3 regions of the Paenibacillus sp. NN59 genome follow, and region 1 is predicted to be linked to each of the others. Evidence: a T-box and tRNA genes for the amino acid it is inferred to sense, from the RefSeq annotation. Region 1 holds a T-box; the other regions hold tRNA genes.
The links. The T-box of region 1 lies ahead of tyrS (tyrosine--tRNA ligase). A T-box ahead of a tRNA ligase gene usually reads a tRNA of that ligase, here a tRNA-Tyr.
Positions count from the first base shown of each region.

Region 2: it encodes a tRNA-Tyr, which carries the amino acid that the T-box ahead of tyrS (tyrosine--tRNA ligase) is inferred to sense. The anticodon was not compared.
Region 3: it encodes a tRNA-Tyr, which carries the amino acid that the T-box ahead of tyrS (tyrosine--tRNA ligase) is inferred to sense. The anticodon was not compared.

Region 1 is NZ_CP199678.1:3,843,624-3,852,899, reverse strand. It holds gene ACT89M_RS16960 (pseudouridine synthase) at 1-649, shown strand, start outside; gene ACT89M_RS16955 (DMT family transporter) at 783-1,712, opposite strand; gene ACT89M_RS16950 (AraC family ligand binding domain-containing protein) at 1,718-2,569, opposite strand; gene ACT89M_RS16945 (Dabb family protein) at 2,760-3,068, shown strand; gene ACT89M_RS16940 (protein adenylyltransferase SelO) at 3,227-4,696, shown strand; gene ACT89M_RS16935 (Imm63 family immunity protein) at 4,844-5,293, shown strand; gene ACT89M_RS16930 (DMP19 family protein) at 5,290-5,736, shown strand; T-box leader at 5,810-6,052, shown strand; gene tyrS (tyrosine--tRNA ligase) at 6,348-7,610, shown strand; gene ACT89M_RS16920 (YxcD family protein) at 7,710-7,991, opposite strand; gene ACT89M_RS16915 (hypothetical protein) at 7,997-8,497, opposite strand; gene ACT89M_RS16910 (PadR family transcriptional regulator) at 8,597-9,163, opposite strand.
Region 2 is NZ_CP199678.1:321,444-330,719, reverse strand. It holds gene iolD (3D-(3,5/4)-trihydroxycyclohexane-1,2-dione acylhydrolase (decyclizing)) at 1-507, opposite strand, end outside; tRNA gene ACT89M_RS01520 (tRNA-Gly) at 911-981, opposite strand; tRNA gene ACT89M_RS01515 (tRNA-Pro) at 995-1,068, opposite strand; tRNA gene ACT89M_RS01510 (tRNA-Leu) at 1,076-1,154, opposite strand; tRNA gene ACT89M_RS01505 (tRNA-Arg) at 1,176-1,252, opposite strand; tRNA gene ACT89M_RS01500 (tRNA-Gly) at 1,259-1,333, opposite strand; tRNA gene ACT89M_RS01495 (tRNA-Leu) at 1,345-1,425, opposite strand; tRNA gene ACT89M_RS01490 (tRNA-Lys) at 1,438-1,510, opposite strand; tRNA gene ACT89M_RS01485 (tRNA-Tyr) at 1,521-1,606, opposite strand; tRNA gene ACT89M_RS01480 (tRNA-Thr) at 1,613-1,688, opposite strand; tRNA gene ACT89M_RS01475 (tRNA-Phe) at 1,709-1,784, opposite strand; tRNA gene ACT89M_RS01470 (tRNA-Asp) at 1,794-1,871, opposite strand; tRNA gene ACT89M_RS01465 (tRNA-Met) at 1,900-1,973, opposite strand; tRNA gene ACT89M_RS01460 (tRNA-Val) at 1,991-2,066, opposite strand; tRNA gene ACT89M_RS01455 (tRNA-Glu) at 2,074-2,145, opposite strand; tRNA gene ACT89M_RS01450 (tRNA-Asn) at 2,150-2,225, opposite strand; tRNA gene ACT89M_RS01445 (tRNA-Ala) at 2,229-2,304, opposite strand; tRNA gene ACT89M_RS01440 (tRNA-Ile) at 2,332-2,405, opposite strand; rRNA gene rrf (5S ribosomal RNA) at 2,441-2,557, opposite strand; rRNA gene ACT89M_RS01430 (23S ribosomal RNA) at 2,706-5,633, opposite strand; rRNA gene ACT89M_RS01425 (16S ribosomal RNA) at 5,937-7,492, opposite strand; gene ACT89M_RS01420 (hypothetical protein) at 7,740-7,910, opposite strand; gene ACT89M_RS01415 (GNAT family N-acetyltransferase) at 8,219-8,773, opposite strand; gene ACT89M_RS01410 (response regulator) at 8,954-9,276, opposite strand, start outside.
Region 3 is NZ_CP199678.1:5,392,909-5,402,184, reverse strand. It holds rRNA gene ACT89M_RS23695 (16S ribosomal RNA) at 1-1,407, shown strand, start outside; rRNA gene rrf (5S ribosomal RNA) at 1,507-1,623, shown strand; tRNA gene ACT89M_RS23685 (tRNA-Ile) at 1,659-1,735, shown strand; tRNA gene ACT89M_RS23680 (tRNA-Ala) at 1,758-1,833, shown strand; rRNA gene ACT89M_RS23675 (23S ribosomal RNA) at 2,035-4,961, shown strand; tRNA gene ACT89M_RS23670 (tRNA-Asn) at 5,033-5,108, shown strand; tRNA gene ACT89M_RS23665 (tRNA-Ser) at 5,110-5,201, shown strand; tRNA gene ACT89M_RS23660 (tRNA-Glu) at 5,219-5,290, shown strand; tRNA gene ACT89M_RS23655 (tRNA-Val) at 5,392-5,467, shown strand; tRNA gene ACT89M_RS23650 (tRNA-Met) at 5,484-5,557, shown strand; tRNA gene ACT89M_RS23645 (tRNA-Asp) at 5,586-5,663, shown strand; tRNA gene ACT89M_RS23640 (tRNA-Phe) at 5,760-5,832, shown strand; tRNA gene ACT89M_RS23635 (tRNA-Thr) at 5,854-5,929, shown strand; tRNA gene ACT89M_RS23630 (tRNA-Tyr) at 5,939-6,024, shown strand; tRNA gene ACT89M_RS23625 (tRNA-Trp) at 6,031-6,104, shown strand; tRNA gene ACT89M_RS23620 (tRNA-His) at 6,132-6,204, shown strand; tRNA gene ACT89M_RS23615 (tRNA-Gln) at 6,219-6,293, shown strand; tRNA gene ACT89M_RS23610 (tRNA-Gly) at 6,298-6,372, shown strand; tRNA gene ACT89M_RS23605 (tRNA-Cys) at 6,379-6,452, shown strand; tRNA gene ACT89M_RS23600 (tRNA-Leu) at 6,485-6,563, shown strand; gene ACT89M_RS23595 (plastocyanin/azurin family copper-binding protein) at 6,768-7,346, shown strand; gene ACT89M_RS23590 (RNA polymerase sigma factor) at 7,396-7,971, shown strand; gene ACT89M_RS23585 (anti-sigma factor) at 7,998-8,735, shown strand; gene ACT89M_RS23580 (helix-turn-helix domain-containing protein) at 8,761-9,276, opposite strand, start outside.

The DNA of each region.
Region 1 (9,276 bases):
AGCCGGAAGAATTACAATCAACGGCAGGGTATGTGTAAAAGGAGATACGGTTGCACCAGGAGACATCGTGCTGATGGATGGGGAGCGCATTCCAGAGCGGAATCATGAGGCCGTGTATATCGTTCTGAACAAACCCGTTGGCATTACATGCACGGCAGCTGAACATATTGAGGGCAATATCATTCAGTTTGTGAATTATCCTTCACGCATTTTTGCAGTCGGCCGGTTGGATAAAGGGTCAGAGGGGTTGATTTTACTCACCAATAATGGAGATATCGTGAACAAAATGATGCGTTCGGAGCATCATCATGAGAAAGAATATGTCGTTACCGTGGACAAGCCAGTCACTGATGCATTTCTTCAATCCATGTCAAAAGGTGTGGAGATTCTGAATGTGGTTACCAAACCATGTGAGGTGTATAGACAAGACGAGAACGTCTTTCGAATTATTTTGACACAAGGGCTTAATTTACAAATCCGCCGAATGTGCAAAGCGCTGGGGTACAGGGTTTTAAAGCTGGAGAGAATTCGGATTATGAACATTACACTGGATGAACGGTTGAAAAGGGGAGAGTGGAGACATCTGGAGAAACAGGAGTTGGAGTTACTTATGTCTCAGTTAGATCAAGACAAAGCAGGGGATGAGTAGTGATGGACTTGCCCAATCTCTGTGATATAAGCTAATTTTTTTCGAAAAAGACGCAGAAGACACGACCCCGTTTGCTAGGGATCGTGTTTTTTACATTGTGAACGTGATTACGTAACTTCTAACGAGAAGTGAGTTAAGTGTTGCGACGTAATTTTGCCGAAAATACGTTGCACTTTTTGCCTCTCGCCGTGCTCTCCGAAATGTAAGAGCCATACAACGTAAGGGATGCACCTAGTATGCTAACCCATGTCAGTTGCTCATGAAGAATAAGTGCAGATGAACCAACTGTAATCAGAGGTACGAGATAGATGTATACACTTGTTGGAATCGCTCCTAGTAGCTTAACGGCTTGATTCCATGTCACAAAACAAAGGGCTGAAGCGCCCACACCGAGAAAGAGAAGGTTCGATAAATTGGTGAGGTGTGTGAATCTAGCGACATTCAGATCAGATTCTACTAAACCCAACGCTGGTAGCATGAATAGCAGGCCATAGAAAAACACTTTACGTGTTGCGCCTATAACGTTGTAGTTTCGTAATCCGATTTTACGCATCATAACCGAGTACACTGCCCACACCACAGGAGCGATAAATGCGAGTAGATCACCCAAGGGATTAAGTTGCAACATATAGCTTCCGTTCAGGGTAATCAGGATAATGCCACAGATCGCAATGCCAAATCCGCTTACAAAGCGGGTCGTTAACCGTTCCCCATCCAGAAAAAAGTGGGCAAGTACAGCGGTGAAGAAAGGAGCAACGGATACAATGATGCCTGCATTGGAAGCTGTCGTATATACCAAGGCCATATTTTCAATGAGAAAATATAAGGTCACTCCGCATAAACCTGCACCGATAAATAATGCTTCTCCCCGCAAAGAAACAATTTTCTGAGTACGTGGATAGATCATCCACAGGACGAGATAACCAATCAGAAAACGGAACAATAAGATTTCAACAGGTGTAAAGTCCTTCAGTAACACTTTTGTTGAAACAAAGGTGGTTCCCCAGATGAGAATGGTAAATAAGGCAAGCAGGTGTCCGGCAACATGGTTGTGATTACGCATTAAAGTCATCGCTTGTTTTCCTGCAATCGTTTAGTCTCGGCTCCGTGATTAAAAATACGACGATATTGTTTGGGCGTTAGACCAATCAGTTTTTTGAAAAAGTTGGTGAAATGGCTTTGATCGCTAAAGCCTGTCTGAGCAGCAACATCTATAGGCAATAGTCCCTGTTCCAAATGGCGTTTGGCATGATTGATCCGTATCGTTTCAAGATAGCGGTAGGGAGATATGCCTTTTTGACGAGTAAACTGTCGCAGTAAATGGTATTTGCTAATCCCCGAAATCTCGGATAATTCATTCAAGCTGATGTTTTCCGAGTAATGGACTTCCATATAATCACACAGTTGCCGAATCTCTAACGTTATCTTCTGTTCGGTTTCAGCCATCTCTGCATCAGCGTAGTCCTTCAGCAGTTGATCTAGTAGCAAGAGAAGCATCTCTTCTTTGCAGAAGTCGGGTTGTTCCTCAAGTATGAACTGATGTAGCTCATGGAGCGAGGAGACCAGCTCACTCTGATATAGAACATGGGTGGAGAACCTTGGCAAATAGGCTTGTCCAGTAATTTCACGCACGTACTCCAGCATAACTTCTGGCTGAATATTGATGCAACGGTAATCCAATTTTCTTCCATCTACCTGCTCACAGGCATGAGGATCTTGGGGGTTGAAAACAATGATGTCACCGCTATTTAATAGGTATTCCTCGTTGTTACAGACGAGATGCCGTTTCCCTTCTTCAATAAAACCAATCACATAATAGTCATGAAAATGATTGGGAAATTTCTGCATGATGCCTTCAAATTGATAAGCTTCCAGTTGCAAATCTGGATCATACACGACGGTTCGCACTTCGCGGCTCATGATGCACCTTCTTTCTGGTATGTTTAGGTGATTATAACGTGCATCTGAGGCTGAATTCTTGAACAATATTGCTTATTATACCGAAGCGGTGAATCGAGAACATCTATTTGAGTTCAGTTTAGGTTTAATTTAAAATAAGAATGAGGCTGAATGTAAGATTATCCTCCAATGGATAAGGAGATGGGATAATATGTTTGAACACTTGGTTATTTTTAAATTTAACGATAAAATCACACCTGCGAAGCAACAGGAGTTTGTAGCTCAGTTGCTTGCGTTACAGGATCAAATTCCTGGGATTGTTGATCTGACGGCTGGCATGAATGTAACGGAGGAAACCGATCGCATTCAAGGATTCACCCTGGGATTAAGAGTGACATTTGAAGATCAGGAAGCCTTGCGAGCATACGGTCCGCACCCTGCACATCAGGCATTCGTAGCCTCTCTGGATGGCTGGATTGAGAACGTGATTGTAACAGATTATCCGATCCCTGCGAAGTAAAATACCAATAAACACTTGGTTTTATGCCGGATGATCACGTCAGATAAGAACTGTTTTACTTTGGAATTTCCATGCGACGACATAAATGAGTATGGGTTCACAAATGCTACATGAAGATAAACAAAGGAATTTCTTTGTTAGGAGAAGGAGTGTGACCCATGGAAAAAAACGATTTAAACGCAGGCTGGAATCTGGAAAACAGTTATGCAGAACTGCCTGAAACGTTTTATACAAGACAACAAGCTGTGGCTGTCCAGTCTCCAGACTGGATCATTTTTAATCAAACACTGGCGGTCAGCCTGGGGTTGAATGCAGATGTACTGCAAAGCCCCGAAGGCACAGCTATTTTCGCGGGTAATAACATACCAGACGGAGCCGAGCCCCTTGCACAAGCGTATGCAGGTCATCAATTTGGTAACTTTAATATGCTTGGGGATGGACGTGCTTTGCTCCTGGGTGAACAGATTACTCCGCAAGGGGACCGAGTGGATATTCAGTTAAAAGGTTCAGGACGGACGCCGTATTCCCGCGGAGGGGATGGACGTGCTGCCGTTGGCCCGATGCTTCGGGAGTACATTATCAGTGAAGCAATGGCTGGCCTGGGAATTCCTACGACACGAAGCTTGGCTGTTGTCTCCACAGGAGAGAACATTTATCGTGAAACAGAGCGCCCAGGGGCTATTCTCACTCGAGTCGCGGCCAGTCACATTCGAGTCGCAACTTTTCAGTATGCAGCCCAATTTGGTTCGGTAGAGGATTTACGTGCGCTCGCAGACTACACGGTACGTCGTCATTTCCCGCAAGTAGAAGGTAACGAACAGCGTTATCTAAGCTTCCTACAGGAAGTGATCAAACTTCAGGCGCACCTTGTTGCAAAGTGGCAAAACGTAGGCTTTATTCACGGGGTCATGAATACGGACAATATGGCAATTAGCGGGGAAACGATTGATTATGGTCCCTGTGCCTTTATGGATACGTATAACCCAGCGACGGTGTTCAGCTCAATTGACAGACAAGGCCGATATGCTTATGGCAATCAACCATACATTGCGGGCTGGAATTTGGCTCGTTTTGCTGAGACATTACTGCCGTTACTACATGAAGATGAAGAGCAGGCTGTTCAAATCGCTCAGGATGCCATTGCACAATTTTCGGAGCACTATCATCATCACTGGTTAACGGGTATGCGAGCCAAACTCGGTTTGTTTACGGAAGAAGCGGAAGATGAGACCTTGATTAAGGACCTGCTCGATCTGATGGAAAAGCATGCTGCAGACTTCACGAATACGTTTGTGACATTGACTCTGAATAAACTGGAAACCTCCACACTTAGTGACAAGTCCGACTTCAAGGAGTGGCATACACGCTGGCAAGACAGATTAGTTAGACAGCCGGAATCCAGCGATGAAGTGATGGAACAGATGAAACGAAACAATCCCGTAGTGATTCCGCGGAACGAGAAGGTAGAAGAAGTATTGGAGCGAGCGGAGCAGGACGGAGACTACAGCTTGATCCAGCCTTTGCTGGATATTCTCCAGCGTCCTTATGCGTATACTCCTGAACAGGAAGCATTTGGTGCGATGCCAGTGTCCTGTGACCCTTCGTATAAGACATTTTGCGGGACGTAGCCTCTCTGTGAACCTGAGAGGAAAAGGTGTGGGCTGCCGAGAGGCAGCTTTTTCATTGTTAGCCGCTATAATCGATTATATGAGGTTGATCTCACACCCTAGATGTTAGAGAGAAGGAAGGTGAATCTTGTGCCAAATGTGTTAAGCATGGAGGAGCTAGCCCAGCAACTCCTTGAATTGTTATCACGCACTTCTTACCCGATGGAACAGATGGAAAGTTATGTGACCCGATTGGGCGAGTCGTTCAAATGGGAAGGTGCACCCTATGTCGAAATAGGCGATGGACATTATATTGTTACAATCTATGAACGCGGTGTACCGTCCCTGATTAAAAAGCTGAAGCACGTGGAGGAGGTCCTCTACTGGTTGCTGGAAGATATGATTTTTACAGCCGCCCATGTAAGCCTGCTTAAGAAGTATGGTGTCGATAACGTTAACACCCATCTCGATTATACAAGTGAAGTGTGGCAAGAGATCGAAGACAACGTACGGGCAGCTTTTCGAAGAATCGGTGAACCATATTTAACTTGGCATCAAGAGGGTAAACGCCGGGAACTGGAAACGGTTCAACCCAGGAAGGGGAAATCTTCGATATGAGCGAACGGGACATTCAGGATGTGTGGTATGATTACGCACTGACTTTTGTGGAGAAAAAGAACCAGTCTGCGCAAGGATGGACTGCGCTTTCCCAGACGGAACAAGAGATTGCAGCGTTGTGGCTGTTTGAGGCAGATGTCTATAATGGTGGTTTTATACAATTCTTCTGCAACTGGGGAGAAGAGGCTTATAAGTTCGCATGCAAGGCACTTGAAACGATCGGGGCAAACCAGGTTCTGAGTAATGTGAAGCAGCAGTATGCTTGTTTTGAGCATTTGGAAAACGATTCTAGACTAACGGGGTTGTGGGACATCCCAAAATATCTGGAGACGGAGCAAGAAGAACGTTTGGATGAGCTGGACCAGCAACTCTGGAATAACGAAGATCAGGTTGCGGAGAAGGCTTACGCTCATTACCATGACGAGCTACGGATCAGGTTATAGTTTTGTTGATGATTTGAATACTTGCGCTTGCAATGTGCAGAACGTTTCGCTATACTGGCTATAATTAAATATATGAATTACGTTGATAGAGCGCAGTAGCGGCTTTGTCCCTGTTACAGAAAGTCAGGGGTTGATGGAACCTGATACATACAAGGGCTGCGAATTACACTCTGGAGTACTTGGGTAATGCCAAGCGGATGGGCAAACGATAACTTGCTGAAAGTGGTATGGATCGCTATTTCTTGAACATATGAATGTTCGGAGAGGTTGTCCATGCAATTTGGGTGGTACCACGGTTATTCTAATCGTCCCTGTGTCTGTGAAGACAAGGCGGCGATTTTTTTGTGTCCAAAATACCACTTGCAATGTTAGTTCCAGATAAGTTGAACTAATTTTACACTTTAACGGAGAGGACAGAAAAAACCTGAAAAAGCGAAGCGTTCGCCTTTATCACCGGATTTTCCCCTTTGGGAAAGGGAACCAAAAAATCTGGGGATAACAGCGATTGGAGGGTTATTCTGTCATCGAAGTGGACGGTGTAAATTCCTTGGTTCAACTTATATAGAACGTAAGTCATGACTGAATTTTGATGATGAAAAGGGGTTATTACAATGAACATTATTGACGAACTACAGTGGCGCGACGCCATTAATCAACAAACGGATGCGGAAGGGCTACGTGAACTGACGGAGACCAAAGCGATCTCCCTGTACTGCGGTGTAGACCCGACAGGTGACAGTATGCATATCGGACACTTGATTCCGTTTATGATGCTGAAACGTTTCCAATTGGCAGGGCACCGTCCGGTAATTCTTATAGGCGGCGCAACGGGTACGATTGGTGACCCGAGTGGTCGTCAGTCCGAACGTTCTTTGCAGACGTTGGAGCAAGTGCAAGAGAATGTAGACGCGTTAACGGCACAGATGAAAAAGTTGTTTGTTACCGAAGGTGACAATCAGGTTCGCATGGTTAACAACTATGACTGGACACATAAGATTAACGTTATCGAGTTCCTGCGTGACTACGGGAAAAACTTTAACCTGAACACCATGCTGGCAAAAGATGTCGTAGCAAGCCGTCTTGAAGGCGGAATTTCATTCACGGAATTCTCTTACCAGATTCTTCAATCACTAGATTACCTTCACCTGTTCCAAACGGAGGATGTACAACTACAGATTGGTGGATCTGACCAATGGGGTAATATTACGAGCGGTCTGGATCTGATTCGTAAAAAAGAAGGCTCAGAATCGAAAGCTTACGGCTTGACCATCCCACTGATGCTGAAGTCGGACGGTACGAAGTTTGGTAAAACAGCTGGTGGTGCGATCTGGCTTGATCCGAATAAAACGACACCGTTTGAATTCTACCAATTCTGGGCGAATACAGATGATCGGGATGTGATTAAATACTTGAAATACTTCACATTCCTGAGCAAAGAAGAAATCGAAGCCTTGGCTGAGAAAGTTGAAACAGAGCCGCATAAACGTGAAGCGCAGAAAGCCTTGGCAGAGGAAATGACCAAGTTCGTTCACGGCGAAGAGATGCTGGAGCAGGCAAAACGTATTACAGCAGCTTTGTTCAGCGGAGATATTCGTTCCCTGACAGCAGATGAGATCGAGCAGGGTTTCAAGGAAATGCCAACATACGAAACAGACGGTGAAGCTAAAAATATTGTAGACTGGCTTGTTGATCTTGGTTTGGAGCCTTCCAAACGCCAAGCTCGTGAGGATGTGACCAAGGGAGCCATCTCTATGAACGGCGAAAAAATAACCGAGCTTGAATTTACGGTATCTGCAGAGCACGCGATTGGCGGTAAATTTATCATCATCCGTAAAGGTAAAAAGAACTACAGCCTGGTTAAGCTTCAAGCATAGTTATTTGCAAGTCAAGCAACCAAAAAGACCGTCTCCCATGCTGTCAGATGACAGAGGGGAGACGGTCTTTTGTATAACAAGCTAGAAGCTAGCCGGATTTTAATGTTGATTGACAATCGCAGTAATCTCTTCATCCAGATCCAAGGTAACATCTTCACGATACGCACGAATGTTGTACTCGCTGTGCAAGTAGCGAAGAATTGCTTCGATCATGTTGGATTCTACCAGGAACTGACTGCGACCTTGAATCCAGACTTCTGCGGAATAACCTGTATCTTCTTCCCAGCTTAACTCCACATTTACGTCCGTAGGACGCACACCTTTACGCTCTGCCATGTGAATGCAAATTGCATTCACAATCTCATCCATACTTAGAACCATAGAGCTTAGTACCGTCCGTTTCTGTTACGATCATCATCACGATCGTCACGGCGGTCATAACGACCATCCGCAGCAGGCTTACGGCGATTTGTAATGGCTCTGAACAATGCCATAGCCAGCATAACAATCAACATAATTGCTGCTACGTTCACGAGCAATCCAAGAATGTTACCCAGTGCTCCCATACCGCCAAACAGTCCGCCGAACAACATACCTGCCAGACCACCCAGCATCATACCTTTCATGAAGCCGCCGCCACCGCCAAAGAATCCACCACGGTTATTTGCCGCTGCGCCAGTATTGGAATTGTTACGGGAATTGGACTGACTTACGTTATTGTCTGATTTCTTAGGGGTATTCGTGTAACTCTTCGTACCGGATTTGAACCCACCGCCGCCTCGTCTTGCATCAGCACTGTCCGGATTCGTAACACCAACCGTCGCGAACAGTAGTGTGAATGCCATGAAAACCATCATTAGATGTTTAATTCCGAATTTTTTCTTCATTGTATAGATCGTAACCCCCTGAATAAATTTGTTTAACTCCCCAAAATGGGCCTTACTCTAGTAATACGGGTCAACCTGCTGGAACGTTTCAAAATTAATTTAAATTTCTGAAATACTTGGACTCGGGTCTTGAATAGCCGCTTGACCATCGAGAAGCTGGGTGACCCAATGACACCATTCCAACCCCGTCTGGGCATGCATTAACCCTTTTTGCACCAAAATGTAACTTCCAAAATCCCGGTTGCCTACCCGAAGATTATCCTGCGGTATCCGTGATTTCAATTCTTCGAAATACCGTATACGTTCCATGAACCAGCTTTTCCGCTCATTCAGGATACGTCTCATGCTTCCATCTTCGGCAATACCTACACATAGAATGCGAAGATTAAATTCATCGCGCGTAACGGGCGCCGTAACCGGAGTAATCATCCACTCCAGTAACTTCTGAATGCCTTTTTCCGTAACTGCATACATTTTTTTGTCCGGTTTGTCAGACTGTTGTACCCAGCGGGAGGCGAGTAACTCTTCGTTTTCCATTTTGGACAGGAGCGGGTAGATCTGGCTGTGTTTGGCCTGCCAATGCGGCTGAATCTTCAGCATTAGATCATAACCGGAAGACTCCTCGCGGGTAAGCAGCCCGAGTAATCCGTAGGAAAGTATGTTCATGCACATGTCTCCTTAATATTAGGGCTGGGCCAACGAAACAACCCTTGTTTTGTTTCGTTGACCGCTTTCATAAAAGTGTACACTGAAACTGTATGGTTTGACAACCTGACAGG
Region 2 (9,276 bases), 3.1 Mb from region 1:
AGCATTGGTAACTGCAACCATCAACTGTTCCGGGCGCACGATGCGATCCCAGTATTTGCTGACCGCTTTGAACGGATCTGTAGCCGATATGGTATAGTCACTGCTTACTTCAAGTTGTTGCAATACTGGATCTGGCTCTCTTGTAGCAAAGTTATCTCCTGGGAGAAGCAATACCGGAATCCGGTTCACCGTTGCTGTTGCTGCGGCAGTAATCATATTCAGTGCACCAGGGCCGATAGATGTAGTGCATGCGTAGATCTGTTTGCGGTTTTTCTGTTTGGCATACGCTGCAGCTGTGTGCACCATACCTTGTTCGTTCTTACCTTGCATATACGTCAGGCTTCCAGAGCTGCGTTCTAATGCTTCCCCGATGCCTGTTACATTCCCGTGTCCAAATATTCCGATAATTCCTTTTACAAACTTGGTCTCTACCCCATCTACCGAGATATACTGCTGATCCAGGTATCGAAGCAAGGCCTGAGCCATCGTTAGTCGAATCGTTGTCATGAATTGATCGCCATCCTTTCCTTTACGGGTTAAGCGCTTAATCTAAGTTAAGTTTAAGCGCCTTACCCCTAAAGGTTAAGCGCTTAATTCATATGGTATTACAGGCTGAGCATTTTCGCAAGCTATTTTTGAAAGCGTTTTATTAAAATTAGGTTGGATTTGCGTAAAATAAGGGGTGAGATCGTACGATGCTGGAGGAATGTAAGGTATAAATGATCAACAAATATTAGCTTGGAGTGTAACAAGAGAGTTCGCTGAATGTGGATTGAATGTTAATTGAGAAAATAGCTGAAGAATATGACGGAGACTTGGCCACATAATATAGGAAAAGGGGACTAACTTCTTGTTCATGCAAAAAAAAAAAGAGAACACAGATTGTGTCTCTTTCTTCTTCAATATATAAAGCGGGTGATGGGAATCGAACCCACGCTATTAGCTTGGAAGGCTAAAGTTCTACCATTGAACTACACCCGCATAAACAAAAAAATCGGGATGACACGATTTGAACATGCGACCCCCTGGTCCCAAACCAGGTGCTCTACCAAGCTGAGCTACATCCCGTTAAATATACCGGCGAGAGGACTCGAACCTCCACGGTTTCCCACTCGATTTTGAGTCGAGCGCGTCTGCCATTCCGCCACGCCGGCATAGTTTAAATTTAGTTATAATGGCGCGCCCTGAGAGATTCGAACTCCCGGCCTTTTGATTCGTAGTCAAACGCTCTATCCAGCTGAGCTAAGGGCGCAAATATTGGAGCGGAAGACGGGAATCGAACCCGCGACCCTCGCCTTGGCAAGGCGATGCTCTACCGCTGAGCCACTTCCGCAAAATAAGGGATGCGCGTGGAGGGACTTGAACCCCCACGTCAAAGACGCTAGATCCTAAGTCTAGTGCGTCTGCCAATTCCGCCACACGCGCATATAATAAAAGTGAGTCATGAAGGATTCGAACCTTCGACACCCTGATTAAAAGTCAGGTGCTCTACCAACTGAGCTAATGACTCATAATAGAACTGGTGGAGGATGATGGATTCGAACCACCGAACCCGTACGGGAGCAGATTTACAGTCTGATGCGTTTGGCCACTTCGCTAATCCTCCATAAAGTGGTGCCGGCGAGAGGACTTGAACCCCCAACCTACTGATTACAAGTCAGTTGCTCTACCAGTTGAGCTACACCGGCGTATCAAATTGTTTTATTAATGGTGGCTCGGGACGGAATCGAACCGCCGACACGAGGATTTTCAGTCCTCTGCTCTACCGACTGAGCTACCGAGCCATATAAAGATGGCGGAACCGACGGGATTCGAACCCGCGATCTCCTGCGTGACAGGCAGGCATGTTAGGCCAACTACACCACGGTTCCAGATCACTTTCGGTTAGGAAAGCTACAATTGCGGGGGCAGGATTTGAACCTGCGGCCTTCGGGTTATGAGCCCGACGAGCTACCGGGCTGCTCCACCCCGCGTCATTTAAAAAAATATATGGTGGAGGCTGAGGGGATCGAACCCCCGACCCTCTGCTTGTAAGGCAGATGCTCTCCCAGCTGAGCTAAGCCTCCGAAAATATGACCCGTAGGGGATTCGAACCCCTGTTACCTCCGTGAAAGGGAGGTGTCTTAACCCCTTGACCAACGGGCCTTACTGGCTCCCCGAACAGGACTCGAACCTGTGACAACTCGATTAACAGTCGAGTGCTCTACCAACTGAGCTATCAGGGAAAATGGTGGAGCCAAGCGGGATCGAACCGCTGACCTCCTGCTTGCAAGGCAGGCGCTCTCCCAGCTGAGCTATGGCCCCATACATGTATTTCTTATGAAGTTACTATGGGCCTTGGTGGACTCGAACCACCGGCCTCACCCTTATCAGAGGTGCGCTCTAACCAACTGAGCTAAAAGCCCCTATCATTCGAAAAAAAATACCCCATTGGGGTTCCGCTTGGCGGCGTCCTACTCTCCCAGGACCCTGCGGTCCAAGTACCATCGGCGCTAGAGGGCTTAACGGTCGTGTTCGGGATGGGTACGTGTGGAACCCCTCCGCCATCGCCACCAAACGCGATTGGTCGAAGCATAGCTTCTTCCATTCATTCAGAACTGAAAATCATACACACATTCCGTGATGTACCGATTTCCACTTCATTCAGAGTGTTGTTCTCTGAAAACTAGATTCGAAACGAAACGTACGCGATTTAAAACTTGCTATTGGATAAGCCCTCGACCGATTAGTACTGGTCAGCTCCATGCATTGCTGCACTTCCACCCCCAGCCTATCTACCTCGTCGTCTTCAAGGGGTCTTACATACTGGGAAATCTCATCTTGAGGGGGGCTTCACGCTTAGATGCTTTCAGCGCTTATCCCGTCCGTACATAGCTACCCAGCGGTGCTCCTGGCGGAACAACTGGTACACCAGCGGTACGTCCATCCCGGTCCTCTCGTACTAAGGACAGCTCCTCTCAAATTTCCTACGCCCACGACAGATAGGGACCGAACTGTCTCACGACGTTCTGAACCCAGCTCGCGTACCGCTTTAATGGGCGAACAGCCCAACCCTTGGGACCTACTTCAGCCCCAGGATGCGATGAGCCGACATCGAGGTGCCAAACCTCCCCGTCGATGTGGACTCTTGGGGGAGATAAGCCTGTTATCCCCAGGGTAGCTTTTATCCGTTGAGCGATGGCCCTTCCATGCGGTACCACCGGATCACTAAGCCCGACTTTCGTCCCTGCTCGACTTGTAGGTCTCGCAGTCAAGCTCCCTTATGCCTTTGCACTCTTCGAATGATTTCCAACCATTCTGAGGGAACCTTTGGGCGCCTCCGTTACTCTTTAGGAGGCGACCGCCCCAGTCAAACTGCCCACCTGACACTGTCCCCGCACCGGTTTACGGTACCAGGTTAGAACCTAGATACGATCAGGGTGGTATCCCAACGGTGCCTCCACGCAAGCTGGCGCTCACGCTTCAAAGGCTCCCACCTATCCTGTACAGATCGTACCCAAATTCAATATCAAGCTGCAGTAAAGCTCCATGGGGTCTTTCCGTCTTGTCGCGGGTAACCTGCATCTTCACAGGTATTAAAATTTCACCGGATCTCTCGTTGAGACAGCGCCCAAGTCGTTACGCCATTCGTGCGGGTCAGAATTTACCTGACAAGGAATTTCGCTACCTTAGGACCGTTATAGTTACGGCCGCCGTTTACTGGGGCTTCGGTTCACAGCTTCGGGATTACTCCCTAACCACTCCCCTTAACCTTCCAGCACCGGGCAGGCGTCAGCCCGTATACTTCGCCTTACGGCTTCGCACAGACCTGTGTTTTTGCTAAACAGTCGCTTGGGCCTTTTCACTGCGGCCCCCTCGTGCTATTCACACTACCGGGGCACCCCTTCTCCCGAAGTTACGGGGTCATTTTGCCGAGTTCCTTAACGAGAGTTCTTCCGCGCGCCTTAGAATTCTCTTCTCGCCTACCTGTGTCGGTTTGCGGTACGGGCACCTTCATCTGGCTAGAGGCTTTTCTTGGCAGTGTGAGATCATGACCTTCGCTACTGTAATTTTCACTCCCCATCACAGCTCAGCCTTACGGTTAGCGGATTTGCCTACTAACCAGCCTTACTGCTTGGACAGGCATCCATCAGCCTGCGTCACTACCCTACTGCGTCCCCCCATCGCTCGTAACGATTTACGGTGGTACAGGAATTTCGACCTGTTGTCCTTCGACTACGCCTTTCGGCCTCGCCTTAGGTCCCGACTTACCCTGAGCGGACGAGCCTTCCTCAGGAACCCTTAGGCTTTCGGCGGATCAGATTCTCACTGATCTTTTCGTTACTCATACCGGCATTCTCACTTGTATAATGTCCAGCGCTCCTTACGGTACACCTTCAACCCTTATACAACGCTCCCCTACCCCTGATGCAAGCATCAAGCCATAGCTTCGGTGGTGTGTTTAGCCCCGTTACATTTTCGGCGCAGAGTCACTCGACCAGTGAGCTATTACGCACTCTTTCAATGGTGGCTGCTTCTAAGCCAACATCCTGGTTGTCTGTGCAACTCCACATCCTTTCCCACTTAACACACACTTGGGGACCTTAGCTGATGGTCTGGGCTGTTTCCCTTTTGACAATGGATCTTAGCACTCACTGTCTGACTCCCGGAAGTAAGTCTATGGCATTCGGAGTTTGACTGAGCTTGGTAACCCTTGCGGGCCCCGCACCCAATCAGTGCTCTACCTCCACGACTCTGTTTTCCGAGGCTAGCCCTAAAGCTATTTCGGGGAGAACCAGCTATCTCCGAGTTCGATTGGAATTTCTCCGCTACCCCCACCTCATCCCCGCATTTTTCAACATGCGTGGGTTCGGGCCTCCAGTGCGTGTTACCGCACCTTCACCCTGGACAGGGGTAGATCACCCGGTTTCGGGTCTACGTCCACGTACTATAGTCGCCCTATTCAGACTCGCTTTCGCTGCGGCTCCGGCTCTTCACCTTAACCTTGCACGGGAACGTAACTCGCCGGTTCATTCTACAAAAGGCACGCCATCACCCCTAAAACGGGCTCTGACTTTTTGTAAGCACACGGTTTCAGGTTCTATTTCACTCCCCTTCCGGGGTGCTTTTCACCTTTCCCTCACGGTACTGCTTCACTATCGGTCGCTAGGAAGTATTTAGCCTTGGCAGATGGTCCTGCCGGATTCATACGGGGTTTCACGTGCCCCGCACTACTCGGGATCCGTCTCGGAGGGAACAGACTTTCAATTACAGGGCTTTTACCTTCTTTGGCGGGCCTTTCCAGACCTCTTCGCTTAACCGGTTCCTTTGTAACTCCATGTGAGACGTCCCACAACCCCAAAGAGCAAGCTCTTTGGTTTGGGCTTCTCCGCGTTCGCTCGCCGCTACTGACGGAATCACTATTGTTTTCTCTTCCTCAGGGTACTTAGATGTTTCAGTTCCCCTGGTATGCCTCTACATAACCTATGTATTCAGTTATGAGTAACTGGATATTACCCCAGCTGGGTTTCCCCATTCGGACATCCCCGGATCAAAGCTTGCTTACAGCTCCCCGAGGCAGTTTCGTTGTTCGCCACGTCCTTCATCGGCTCCTAGCGCCTAGGCATCCTCCGTGTGCTCTTAGTAGCTTAACCATTGCGCTCGTGTTCGAGCTGTCACTTCCCTTGGTTTGCTTGCGCAAAGCCAAAAGTCGTTCCATTTCGATCACTCGCTCCAGCAATCTACCTTATAAAACACTTCACTTGTTTACACAAGATCAGCTTAAAGGAATGTTCTAATTCGCGTTTGTTTCGTTTCGATATCTAGTTTTCAAAGAACAAGCTTCATAATAAGCAAGCTGTTTGAGAGTTTGAGCTCTCAAAACTGAGCAACGAGTGAGTGGTTTGCAGCTAAGCTGCATATTTGAATGTTTCCACGCGGGAAACGATTCTCCATAGAAAGGAGGTGATCCAGCCGCACCTTCCGATACGGCTACCTTGTTACGACTTCACCCCAATCATCTATCCCACCTTCGGCGGCTGGCTCCTTGCGGTTACCCCACCGACTTCGGGTGTTATAAACTCTCGTGGTGTGACGGGCGGTGTGTACAAGACCCGGGAACGTATTCACCGCGGCATGCTGATCCGCGATTACTAGCAATTCCGACTTCATGCAGGCGAGTTGCAGCCTGCAATCCGAACTGAGACCGGCTTTGTTGGGATTGGCTCCATCTCGCGATTTCGCAGCCCGTTGTACCGGCCATTGTAGTACGTGTGTAGCCCAGGTCATAAGGGGCATGATGATTTGACGTCATCCCCACCTTCCTCCGGTTTGTCACCGGCAGTCTATCTAGAGTGCCCACCCGAAGTGCTGGCAACTAAATATAAGGGTTGCGCTCGTTGCGGGACTTAACCCAACATCTCACGACACGAGCTGACGACAACCATGCACCACCTGTCTCAACTTTCCCCGAAGGGCACCTAACGCATCTCTGCCTCGTTAGTTGGATGTCAAGACCTGGTAAGGTTCTTCGCGTTGCTTCGAATTAAACCACATACTCCACTGCTTGTGCGGGTCCCCGTCAATTCCTTTGAGTTTCAGTCTTGCGACCGTACTCCCCAGGCGGAGTGCTTAATGTGTTAACTTCGGCACCAAGGGTATCGAAACCCCTAACACCTAGCACTCATCGTTTACGGCGTGGACTACCAGGGTATCTAATCCTGTTTGCTCCCCACGCTTTCGCGCCTCAGCGTCAGTTACAGCCCAGAGAGTCGCCTTCGCCACTGGTGTTCCTCCACATCTCTACGCATTTCACCGCTACACGTGGAATTCCACTCTCCTCTTCTGCACTCAAGTCACACAGTTTCCAGTGCGATCCGGGGTTGAGCCCCGGGATTAAACACCAGACTTACATGACCGCCTGCGCGCGCTTTACGCCCAATAATTCCGGACAACGCTTGCCCCCTACGTATTACCGCGGCTGCTGGCACGTAGTTAGCCGGGGCTTTCTTCTCAGGTACCGTCACCTTGAGAGCAGTTACTCTCCCAAGCGTTCTTCCCTGGCAACAGAGCTTTACGATCCGAAAACCTTCATCACTCACGCGGCATTGCTCCGTCAGGCTTTCGCCCATTGCGGAAGATTCCCTACTGCTGCCTCCCGTAGGAGTCTGGGCCGTGTCTCAGTCCCAGTGTGGCCGATCACCCTCTCAGGTCGGCTACGCATCGTCGCCTTGGTGAGCCGTTACCTCACCAACTAGCTAATGCGCCGCAGGCCCATCCCCAAGTGACAGATTGCTCCGTCTTTCCAGTTCTCTTCAGGCGAAGAAAACAAGTATTCGGTATTAGCTACCGTTTCCGGTAGTTGTCCCAAGCTTGAGGGCAGGTTGCCTACGTGTTACTCACCCGTCCGCCGCTAAGTATCAGGAAAGCAAGCTTTCCATCCACTCCGCTCGACTTGCATGTATTAGGCATGCCGCCAGCGTTCGTCCTGAGCCAGGATCAAACTCTCCAATAAAGATGAATTTCGTCAGCGTCGTTAAACGCTGTGAAACTCATCGGGGTATTGAAAAGAGCGATAAGCTCATTTTGAATCTGACGAGATTAAACATCTCATTTGTGTTCCAGTTTTCATACAGCCAGATGGCATGTACCAAAAACCTTCACGTCATTCTGCAAGCAGAATGTTCACTCACTCGTTGTTCAGTTTTCAAAGATCAAACGTATTCAGTCACCGTCACTCATTCGCTTCAGCAACTTTTATATCATACCACTTCCGAACCAACTTTGCAAGCTCTTTTTTCAAGTTTCTTTTGAAGCTTGTTTTTATTTGCTTGCCGCACCGTGTAAACTGTGTTTTCTTGGCCGGATTTAGAATATATCATAACATACAACCTTTTTGCAACTTGTAAAATATCCCATCTATATGTCGACATTAGATCAAAACCATATAACATCAGCCTGCTTCTATAATGATAATTGAAACTGCCCTCACACACTACATTCCTTTACTTACCCTACTCGTTTCAGCTACACATGAAATACACCTTATAAAATACTCATCATTTAAATTTATCCAAGGAATCCTGTGATACTAGACCAGCTCTTATTTTTTAAATGTTTATTCTCAGCTAGCTTGTATTAATCATACAACCCTTCCATCTAGCAATAGGGATAAAACTATCTATGGTAACATTTGTTCCGTGTATTCTAGCTACTAAGCAAAGACCCCTAATTTCATATGTTATCTCGTTCCATCGGGAAATCTGGCCATCATCACTGTATCGTAATACTCTCCATCCGCATGCCTTCGATCTCGCTTGAGGACTCCTTCAATCTCAAAACCACTCATCTTATATAATCGTATCGCTTTATCATTCGTTGAAAGTACCTTTAACGTTACCTTTTCGATCCCTTGTTCATCCGCCCAATGTAAGGACGATTTCAGTAACTCTCTTCCTATACCATATCCCCAGAAGGAACGGGCAACACATACCCCAAACTCGACCTGATGCGAAAAACGCTTCAACTCAGATCCAGCACACCTGCAGTACCCGACAATGTCACCTGATGCCACAGCAACCAGAAACAGATTGTTACGTTTTGCGGTATCCATGCGAATCAACTCTTGGAACCCCGAAGCATCAATGTAGGCTTCGCCCGCTTCACGATCCATATTATCCGTCTCACCGTCTAGCTGTACACGAAGTGAGCACAACGTATCTACATCCTTTTCCACGGCTGAACGAATGGTATATTGCATTCCTTTGACTAGGTACTCCTGATCATCAATGATCATCTCGCCTCTCTCACACCTTTCACGCTTAACATTAACAACATCATCAACTCTGTTTAGGCTACATTCCACACTCACCTTGTCTTATTCTCTTCTATATACTGCTCTGTTCGGTGCGCCAACCTCACTCGATCTGACTTAGAATCCCGAATCTTCAACCTGCCAGACTGACAACTAATCCACTCAGCCAATCTCTGACGGGCTTTTCCCCGTCAACATCTTGAACACCTGACTAAAATACGTCGCATTGCGGAACCCCGTCATTTCACTGACTTCGTACACCATATAATGTCCCGACTGCAGTAGCTCCACTGCCCGCTGGATACGGTATCCGTTCAGGTAGCTGACGAAATTCTCTCCGGTTACCCTTTTGAATAGTTGACTTAAATACTTGGGATGCACAAAAAGACCTTTGGCAATGGCCTCGAAACTGATCTCCTCTGCGTAATGTTCCTCAACGTATTGTTTCACTTGAGCGATAAGTTTGTTGCTTTTCTTCTCGCCCA
Region 3 (9,276 bases), 1.5 Mb from region 1:
ACAACTACCGGAAACGGTAGCTAATACCGAATACTTGTTTTCTTCGCCTGAAGAGAACTGGAAAGACGGAGCAATCTGTCACTTGGGGATGGGCCTGCGGCGCATTAGCTAGTTGGTGAGGTAACGGCTCACCAAGGCGACGATGCGTAGCCGACCTGAGAGGGTGATCGGCCACACTGGGACTGAGACACGGCCCAGACTCCTACGGGAGGCAGCAGTAGGGAATCTTCCGCAATGGGCGAAAGCCTGACGGAGCAATGCCGCGTGAGTGATGAAGGTTTTCGGATCGTAAAGCTCTGTTGCCAGGGAAGAACGCTTGGGAGAGTAACTGCTCTCAAGGTGACGGTACCTGAGAAGAAAGCCCCGGCTAACTACGTGCCAGCAGCCGCGGTAATACGTAGGGGGCAAGCGTTGTCCGGAATTATTGGGCGTAAAGCGCGCGCAGGCGGTCATGTAAGTCTGGTGTTTAATCCCGGGGCTCAACCCCGGATCGCACTGGAAACTGTGTGACTTGAGTGCAGAAGAGGAGAGTGGAATTCCACGTGTAGCGGTGAAATGCGTAGAGATGTGGAGGAACACCAGTGGCGAAGGCGACTCTCTGGGCTGTAACTGACGCTGAGGCGCGAAAGCGTGGGGAGCAAACAGGATTAGATACCCTGGTAGTCCACGCCGTAAACGATGAGTGCTAGGTGTTAGGGGTTTCGATACCCTTGGTGCCGAAGTTAACACATTAAGCACTCCGCCTGGGGAGTACGGTCGCAAGACTGAAACTCAAAGGAATTGACGGGGACCCGCACAAGCAGTGGAGTATGTGGTTTAATTCGAAGCAACGCGAAGAACCTTACCAGGTCTTGACATCCAACTAACGAGGCAGAGATGCGTTAGGTGCCCTTCGGGGAAAGTTGAGACAGGTGGTGCATGGTTGTCGTCAGCTCGTGTCGTGAGATGTTGGGTTAAGTCCCGCAACGAGCGCAACCCTTATATTTAGTTGCCAGCATTTCGGATGGGCACTCTAGATAGACTGCCGGTGACAAACCGGAGGAAGGTGGGGATGACGTCAAATCATCATGCCCCTTATGACCTGGGCTACACACGTACTACAATGGCCGGTACAACGGGCTGCGAAATCGCGAGATGGAGCCAATCCCAACAAAGCCGGTCTCAGTTCGGATTGCAGGCTGCAACTCGCCTGCATGAAGTCGGAATTGCTAGTAATCGCGGATCAGCATGCCGCGGTGAATACGTTCCCGGGTCTTGTACACACCGCCCGTCACACCACGAGAGTTTATAACACCCGAAGTCGGTGGGGTAACCGCAAGGAGCCAGCCGCCGAAGGTGGGATAGATGATTGGGGTGAAGTCGTAACAAGGTAGCCGTATCGGAAGGTGCGGCTGGATCACCTCCTTTCTATGGAGAATCGTTTCCCGCGTGGAAACATTCAAATATGCAGCTCAGCTGCAAACCACTCACTCGTTGCTCAGTTTTGAGAGCTCAAACTCTCAAACGTTTGGTGGCGATAGCGAAGGGGTTCCACACGTTCCCATCCCGAACACGACCGTTAAGCCCTTCAGCGTCGATGGTACTTGGACCGCAGGGTCCTGGGAGAGTAGAACGCCGCCAAGCGTAACCCATTATGGGTTCAAAACTTATATAAATGTGGGCCCTTAGCTCAGTTGGTTAGAGCGCACCTCTGATAAGGGTGAGGCCGGTGGTTCGAGTCCACCAGGGCCCACCATTTTAACATCTAAATAATGTATGGGGCCATAGCTCAGCTGGGAGAGCGCCTGCCTTGCAAGCAGGAGGTCAGCGGTTCGATCCCGCTTGGCTCCACCAACAAGATTTACAAGCTTGTTCTTTGAAAACTAGATATCGAAACGAAACAAACGCGAATTAGAACATTCCTTTTTAGCTGAACTTGTGTATAACAAGTTTCAATAAAAACGGTAGATTGCTGGAGCGAGTGATCGAAATGGAACGACTTTTGGCTTTGCGCAAGCAAAACAAGGGGAGTGACAGCTCGAACACGAGCGCAATGGTTAAGCTACTAAGAGCACACGGAGGATGCCTAGGCGCTAGGAGCCGATGAAGGACGTGGCGAACAACGAAACTGCCTCGGGGAGCTGTAAGCAAGCTTTGATCCGGGGATGTCCGAATGGGGAAACCCAGCTGGGGTAATTTCCAGTTACTCTTGTCTGAATACATAGGGCAAGTAGAGGCATACCAGGGGAACTGAAACATCTAAGTACCCTGAGGAAGAGAAAACAATAGTGATTCCGTCAGTAGCGGCGAGCGAACGCGGAGAAGCCCAAACCAAGGAGCTTGCTCTTTGGGGTTGTGGGACGTCTCACATGGAGTTACAAAGGAACCGGTTAAGCGAAGAGGTCTGGAAAGGCCCGCCAAAGAAGGTAAAAGCCCTGTAATTGAAAGTCTGTTCCCTCCGAGACGGATCCCGAGTAGTGCGGGGCACGTGAAACCCCGTATGAATCCGGCAGGACCATCTGCCAAGGCTAAATACTTCCTAGCGACCGATAGTGAAGCAGTACCGTGAGGGAAAGGTGAAAAGCACCCCGGAAGGGGAGTGAAATAGAACCTGAAACCGTGTGCTTACAAAAAGTCAGAGCCCGTTTTAGGGGTGATGGCGTGCCTTTTGTAGAATGAACCGGCGAGTTACGTTCCCGTGCAAGGTTAAGGTGAAGAGCCGGAGCCGCAGCGAAAGCGAGTCTGAATAGGGCGAATGAGTACGTGGACGTAGACCCGAAACCGGGTGATCTACCCCTGTCCAGGGTGAAGGTGCGGTAACACGCACTGGAGGCCCGAACCCACGCATGTTGAAAAATGCGGGGATGAGGTGGGGGTAGCGGAGAAATTCCAATCGAACTCGGAGATAGCTGGTTCTCCCCGAAATAGCTTTAGGGCTAGCCTCGGAAAACAGAGTCGTGGAGGTAGAGCACTGATTGGGTGCGGGGCCCGCAAGGGTTACCAAGCTCAGTCAAACTCCGAATGCCATAGACTTACTTCCGGGAGTCAGACAGTGAGTGCTAAGATCCATTGTCAAAAGGGAAACAGCCCAGACCATCAGCTAAGGTCCCCAAGTGTGTGTTAAGTGGGAAAGGATGTGGAGTTGCACAGACAACCAGGATGTTGGCTTAGAAGCAGCCACCATTGAAAGAGTGCGTAATAGCTCACTGGTCGAGTGACTCTGCGCCGAAAATGTAACGGGGCTAAACACACCACCGAAGCTATGGCTTGATGCTTGCATCAGGGGTAGGGGAGCGTTGTATAAGGGTTGAAGGTGTACCGTAAGGAGCGCTGGACATTATACAAGTGAGAATGCCGGTATGAGTAACGAAAAGATCAGTGAGAATCTGATCCGCCGAAAGCCTAAGGGTTCCTGAGGAAGGCTCGTCCGCTCAGGGTAAGTCGGGACCTAAGGCGAGGCCGAAAGGCGTAGTCGAAGGACAACAGGTCGAAATTCCTGTACCACCGTAAATCGTTACGAGCGATGGGGGGACGCAGTAGGGTAGTGACGCAGGCTGATGGATGCCTGTCCAAGCAGTGAGGCTGGTTAGTAGGCAAATCCGCTAACCGTAAGGCTGAGCTGTGATGGGGAGTGAAAATTACAGTAGCGAAGGTCATGATCTCACACTGCCAAGAAAAGCCTCTAGCCAGATGAAGGTGCCCGTACCGCAAACCGACACAGGTAGGCGAGAAGAGAATTCTAAGGCGCGCGGAAGAACTCTCGTTAAGGAACTCGGCAAAATGACCCCGTAACTTCGGGAGAAGGGGTGCCCCGGTAGTGTGAATAGCACGAGGGGGCCGCAGTGAAAAGGCCCAAGCGACTGTTTAGCAAAAACACAGGTCTGTGCGAAGCCGTAAGGCGAAGTATACGGGCTGACGCCTGCCCGGTGCTGGAAGGTTAAGGGGAGTGGTTAGGGAGTAATCCCGAAGCTGTGAACCGAAGCCCCAGTAAACGGCGGCCGTAACTATAACGGTCCTAAGGTAGCGAAATTCCTTGTCAGGTAAATTCTGACCCGCACGAATGGCGTAACGACTTGGGCGCTGTCTCAACGAGAGATCCGGTGAAATTTTAATACCTGTGAAGATGCAGGTTACCCGCGACAAGACGGAAAGACCCCATGGAGCTTTACTGCAGCTTGATATTGAATTTGGGTACGATCTGTACAGGATAGGTGGGAGCCTTTGAAGCGTGAGCGCCAGCTTGCGTGGAGGCACCGTTGGGATACCACCCTGATCGTATCTAGGTTCTAACCTGGTACCGTAAACCGGTGCGGGGACAGTGTCAGGTGGGCAGTTTGACTGGGGCGGTCGCCTCCTAAAGAGTAACGGAGGCGCCCAAAGGTTCCCTCAGAATGGTTGGAAATCATTCGAAGAGTGCAAAGGCATAAGGGAGCTTGACTGCGAGACCTACAAGTCGAGCAGGGACGAAAGTCGGGCTTAGTGATCCGGTGGTACCGCATGGAAGGGCCATCGCTCAACGGATAAAAGCTACCCTGGGGATAACAGGCTTATCTCCCCCAAGAGTCCACATCGACGGGGAGGTTTGGCACCTCGATGTCGGCTCATCGCATCCTGGGGCTGAAGTAGGTCCCAAGGGTTGGGCTGTTCGCCCATTAAAGCGGTACGCGAGCTGGGTTCAGAACGTCGTGAGACAGTTCGGTCCCTATCTGTCGTGGGCGTAGGAAATTTGAGAGGAGCTGTCCTTAGTACGAGAGGACCGGGATGGACGTACCGCTGGTGTACCAGTTGTTCCGCCAGGAGCACCGCTGGGTAGCTATGTACGGACGGGATAAGCGCTGAAAGCATCTAAGCGTGAAGCCCCCCTCAAGATGAGATTTCCCAGTATGTAAGACCCCTTGAAGACGACGAGGTAGATAGGCTGGGGGTGGAAGTGCAGTAATGCATGGAGCTGACCAGTACTAATCGGTCGAGGGCTTATCCAATATGCAAGTTTTGAATCACGTGCGTTTCGTTTCGAATCTAGTTTTCAGAGTACAATAACTCTGAAACATATTCCCTGATAGCTCAGTTGGTAGAGCACTCGACTGTTAATCGAGTTGTCACAGGTTCGAGTCCTGTTCGGGGAGCCATGGAGAGGTGTCCGAGCTGGCCGAAGGAGCACGATTGGAAATCGTGTAGGCGTCACAAGCGTCTCGAGGGTTCGAATCCCTCTCTCTCCGCCATAATTCTTCTTCAGTAAGGCCCGTTGGTCAAGGGGTTAAGACACCTCCCTTTCACGGAGGTAACAGGGGTTCGAATCCCCTACGGGTCATTATTATTTTCAAACTATAAACTGAGATGAGAAACTCATCACTTCAAAAAAAGAGTTGATTTTCATATCGAGTTTATGGTAAGATCATAAATGTGTTGTTCGGAGGCTTAGCTCAGCTGGGAGAGCATCTGCCTTACAAGCAGAGGGTCGGGGGTTCGATCCCCTCAGCCTCCACCATATAATTTTCTAATGACGCGGGGTGGAGCAGCCCGGTAGCTCGTCGGGCTCATAACCCGAAGGCCGCAGGTTCAAATCCTGCCCCCGCAATTGTAACTTTCCTAACCGAAAGTGATCTGGAACCGTGGTGTAGTTGGCCTAACATGCCTGCCTGTCACGCAGGAGATCGCGGGTTCGAATCCCGTCGGTTCCGCCATTTAATTCTTAACATGAGGCAAGTTGTTCACTACATCTGCTGTATGGCACTGATGCCCTAGATAAAGTGTAGCGACTCAAGCTTAAACTTTATTATGGCTCGGTAGCTCAGTCGGTAGAGCAGAGGACTGAAAATCCTCGTGTCGGCGGTTCGATTCCGTCCCGAGCCACCTTGATAGAAAACTTAATATGCCGGTGTAGCTCAACTGGTAGAGCAACTGACTTGTAATCAGTAGGTTGGGGGTTCAAGTCCTCTCGCCGGCACCATGTAATCCTGGAGGATTAGCGAAGTGGCCAAACGCATCAGACTGTAAATCTGCTCCCGTACGGGTTCGGTGGTTCGAATCCATCATCCTCCACCAGTTTTTAGGGGCATAGTTTAAAGGTAGAACAACGGTCTCCAAAACCGTTGGTGTGGGTTCAATTCCTGCTGCCCCTGCCAATTAATTTTAATAGTAGTTTCTATATGGCGATCGTGGCGAAGTGGTTAACGCACCGGTTTGTGGATCCGGCATTCGGGGGTTCAATTCCCCTCGATCGCCCCTTTGTTATCTAATGGGGATTAGCCAAGCGGTAAGGCAACGGACTTTGACTCCGTCATGCATAGGTTCAAATCCTATATCCCCAGCCATTATGCGGAAGTGGCTCAGCGGTAGAGCATCGCCTTGCCAAGGCGAGGGTCGCGGGTTCGATTCCCGTCTTCCGCTCCATAATAAGGCGCCATAGCCAAGTGGTAAGGCACAGCTCTGCAAAAGCTTTATCCCCAGTTCGAATCTGGGTGGCGCCTCCAGCATATTTTTATTATATGCTACAATCAAATAAGCCGGCGTGGCGGAATGGCAGACGCGCTCGACTCAAAATCGAGTGGGAAACCGTGGAGGTTCGAGTCCTCTCGCCGGTATTTATTTAAAGAGTTCATTAGAGTATATCTCTAGTGAACTCTTTTTGTATTGAGTTTTAATACTCTACTCGTGATTAAGTTGCGTGATGACTCTTTAAAATAAAAATTCGGGGATATCAAACCGATTAAGGATATCATTCGTTTCTTATGATTGAACGCATTTATGCGACATTTTAATTTTTTATTTTAGGGAGGAAAGCAATAATGAACAAATCAGCAAAATATTTATCCTTACTTTTGGTATTGGGGCTATGTTTAACATTGCCACAGTTGGCCGGTGCAGAAGCATCGGCTCACCATCACATGACGGGAACAACAGAAAAAAAGGACGTAAAGCCATCGTCCAAGCAAACGACGGGTTCTACAGCTAACAAAACGACCAAGCCATCTAAACCAACTAAGCCAGCCAAACCGAAGAAATCAGCGCCTGCGACTACAGATAAGAAAAAGTCTACAAAGAAGAAGAGTGATACGTCCAAATCTTCTAAAGATACTAAAAAACCTGCGGGTACCCAAGTAGAGAAAAGCAAAACGTATGTAATTGAAATTTCTGATTTTGCATTTCAAACTGCAGAGCTGAAGATCAAAGTTGGTGATCGTGTTGAATTTGTGAATAAGGATCAAGTTGAGCACTCCGTTGTTGCAGAAGACGACTCTTTCGATACAGGACTAATAGGCGAGGGAGAGAAGTCAGTGGTTACGTTTAAAAAGGCGGGCGAGATCAATTATCACTGTGGGCCTCATCCAAGTATGAAAGGGGTAATTAAAGTTCTCTCCAAGTAGTCCTGTGATTGAAATTGCTCGACCTGACAGGAGAGGGGAAGACTTTTGAATGCAGGAGTATTCCGATTACCAGCTAATTCTGCTGATTAAACAAAAAAAGCAAGAAGCATTATCAGAACTATATGACCGTTATGCTTATCTCATATACTCATTCGCCTGGAAGGCTCTTCAACAGGAGGACGGTGCTCGGGAAGTGGTGCAGTCCGTTTTTGTCAGGATATGGACAACAGAGGCCGAATATGACCCCAACAAGGGTCATTGCAGGAACTGGATCATCACGATCACACGTCATTTAGCTATCGATTGGTTACGTAAGCAACGAAGTCTGTCGAGCCAGGTGGTGTCTTATTATACATCTGAGAAGCTGGAGAGAGTTGCAGAGCTTGCTGAACTATCGGTCGAAAGCCAGGTTGAAAAACAAATGTTGAAGGAGCAGATTAAAGGAATGCGTGCATTCCTGTCTCAGCAGCAACTTCAATTGCTCGAACATTTTTATTGGCAGGGATACAGCTTGAGTGAGTTAGCTGCACACTATCAGGAGCCTTTGGGCACAGTTAAAAGCCGACTGCACCAGACACTGAAAATACTGCGTAAGCATTTGCTTGCGGGAGGGGAAGAGTGGTAATGTCGTCAATAACCGTCTGCTCATACATGCTGGAATATCTATCGGATCCATGCTCAGAGGAGGGCAAAGCTTTCGAAAGACATCTTGCTGATTGTGCGTCATGTAAGCTTGAATTAGAACAATTACGGCTAGGTTGGGAGGCGATTCCAACGCATATGGAGCAAGTGGAGTTGCCATCTGATTTAAAACAACAGGTGATGGAAGCCGCATGGGGGAAAGGCAACGAATCCTCTGCGCCAGATCTTGTTGAACATAAAAGCAGTAGCAGATTCAAGCGGTTTACGAAACGCTATAACAATCCAAAAGTGAATCTTGTAGCAGCTTCTGTACTTATCCTTCTTGGTGCTAGTTTGATAGGAAATGTAGTTTTAATTCAAGAGCGCATCGAACAACCTGTAACGTTGATGAATTCGATGGATTTGCCGACTTCTGAAATACAAAAGGTTATGAAGTTGGAATCGCTCACCTCTGGAACGAGTTATGGAGTAGCTTGTATTGTAGGCACCGGCAAAGATCAGCAGTTTGTCGTCTACCTGTTCAATCCTCCAGAGACGAAGACGAATGAGGTATATCAGGTATGGTTGAATAAGGATCAGGCGTACCATAACGCAGGCAAGCTTAAAGTAGAAAATCAAATGGGACTTGCTGTGCTCGCAATTCCTATGGGGAACCAGACATGGAGCTATGATTCCATTGCGATTACGTTGGAACCTGATTCTACGGGACGTGTTCCGCGTGGTCCGCAGATGTTTCGTTCAAGTTAACAGATTAACAACACAGAGGGGAGCGTCAACCCCTTCTGTGTTGTTTTCTATATTCCACAGGGCTAATACCGACTTGCAATTTAAGAAACTTGGTGAAGCTAGAAGGCTGTTCAAAGCCAAGAAGGTCTGCAATGCGGTAGATTGGTTCATTGGTATGGATCAGGAACTTAATACCCAGGTCGAGCAATTGCAGCTTAATGAATTCCTGAGCTGTTTTTCCAGTCTCTTTTTTCAGCATGTCGGATAAATAGTTAGGAGAATATCCCATAGCCTGAGCGAGTGTCTTGACCCGAGGCATGCCTGATTGAGCGATTGTCTCTATGCTACATCTTTCCTTTAGAAGAGTATGAAAATGCTCAACGGAATCTTTCTGCACTGCCGTTCGCGTGATGAATTGTCTTCCATAGAAACGCTTGGCATAATTCAACAGCAATTCCAGATTGGAGATCAATAGATCTTTGCTGTAGCTGTCGAGATTGCCGCTGTACTCGATCTGAAGCTGTTGAACGATTCGCTCCAGGATTTCTTTTTCCTGATCAGA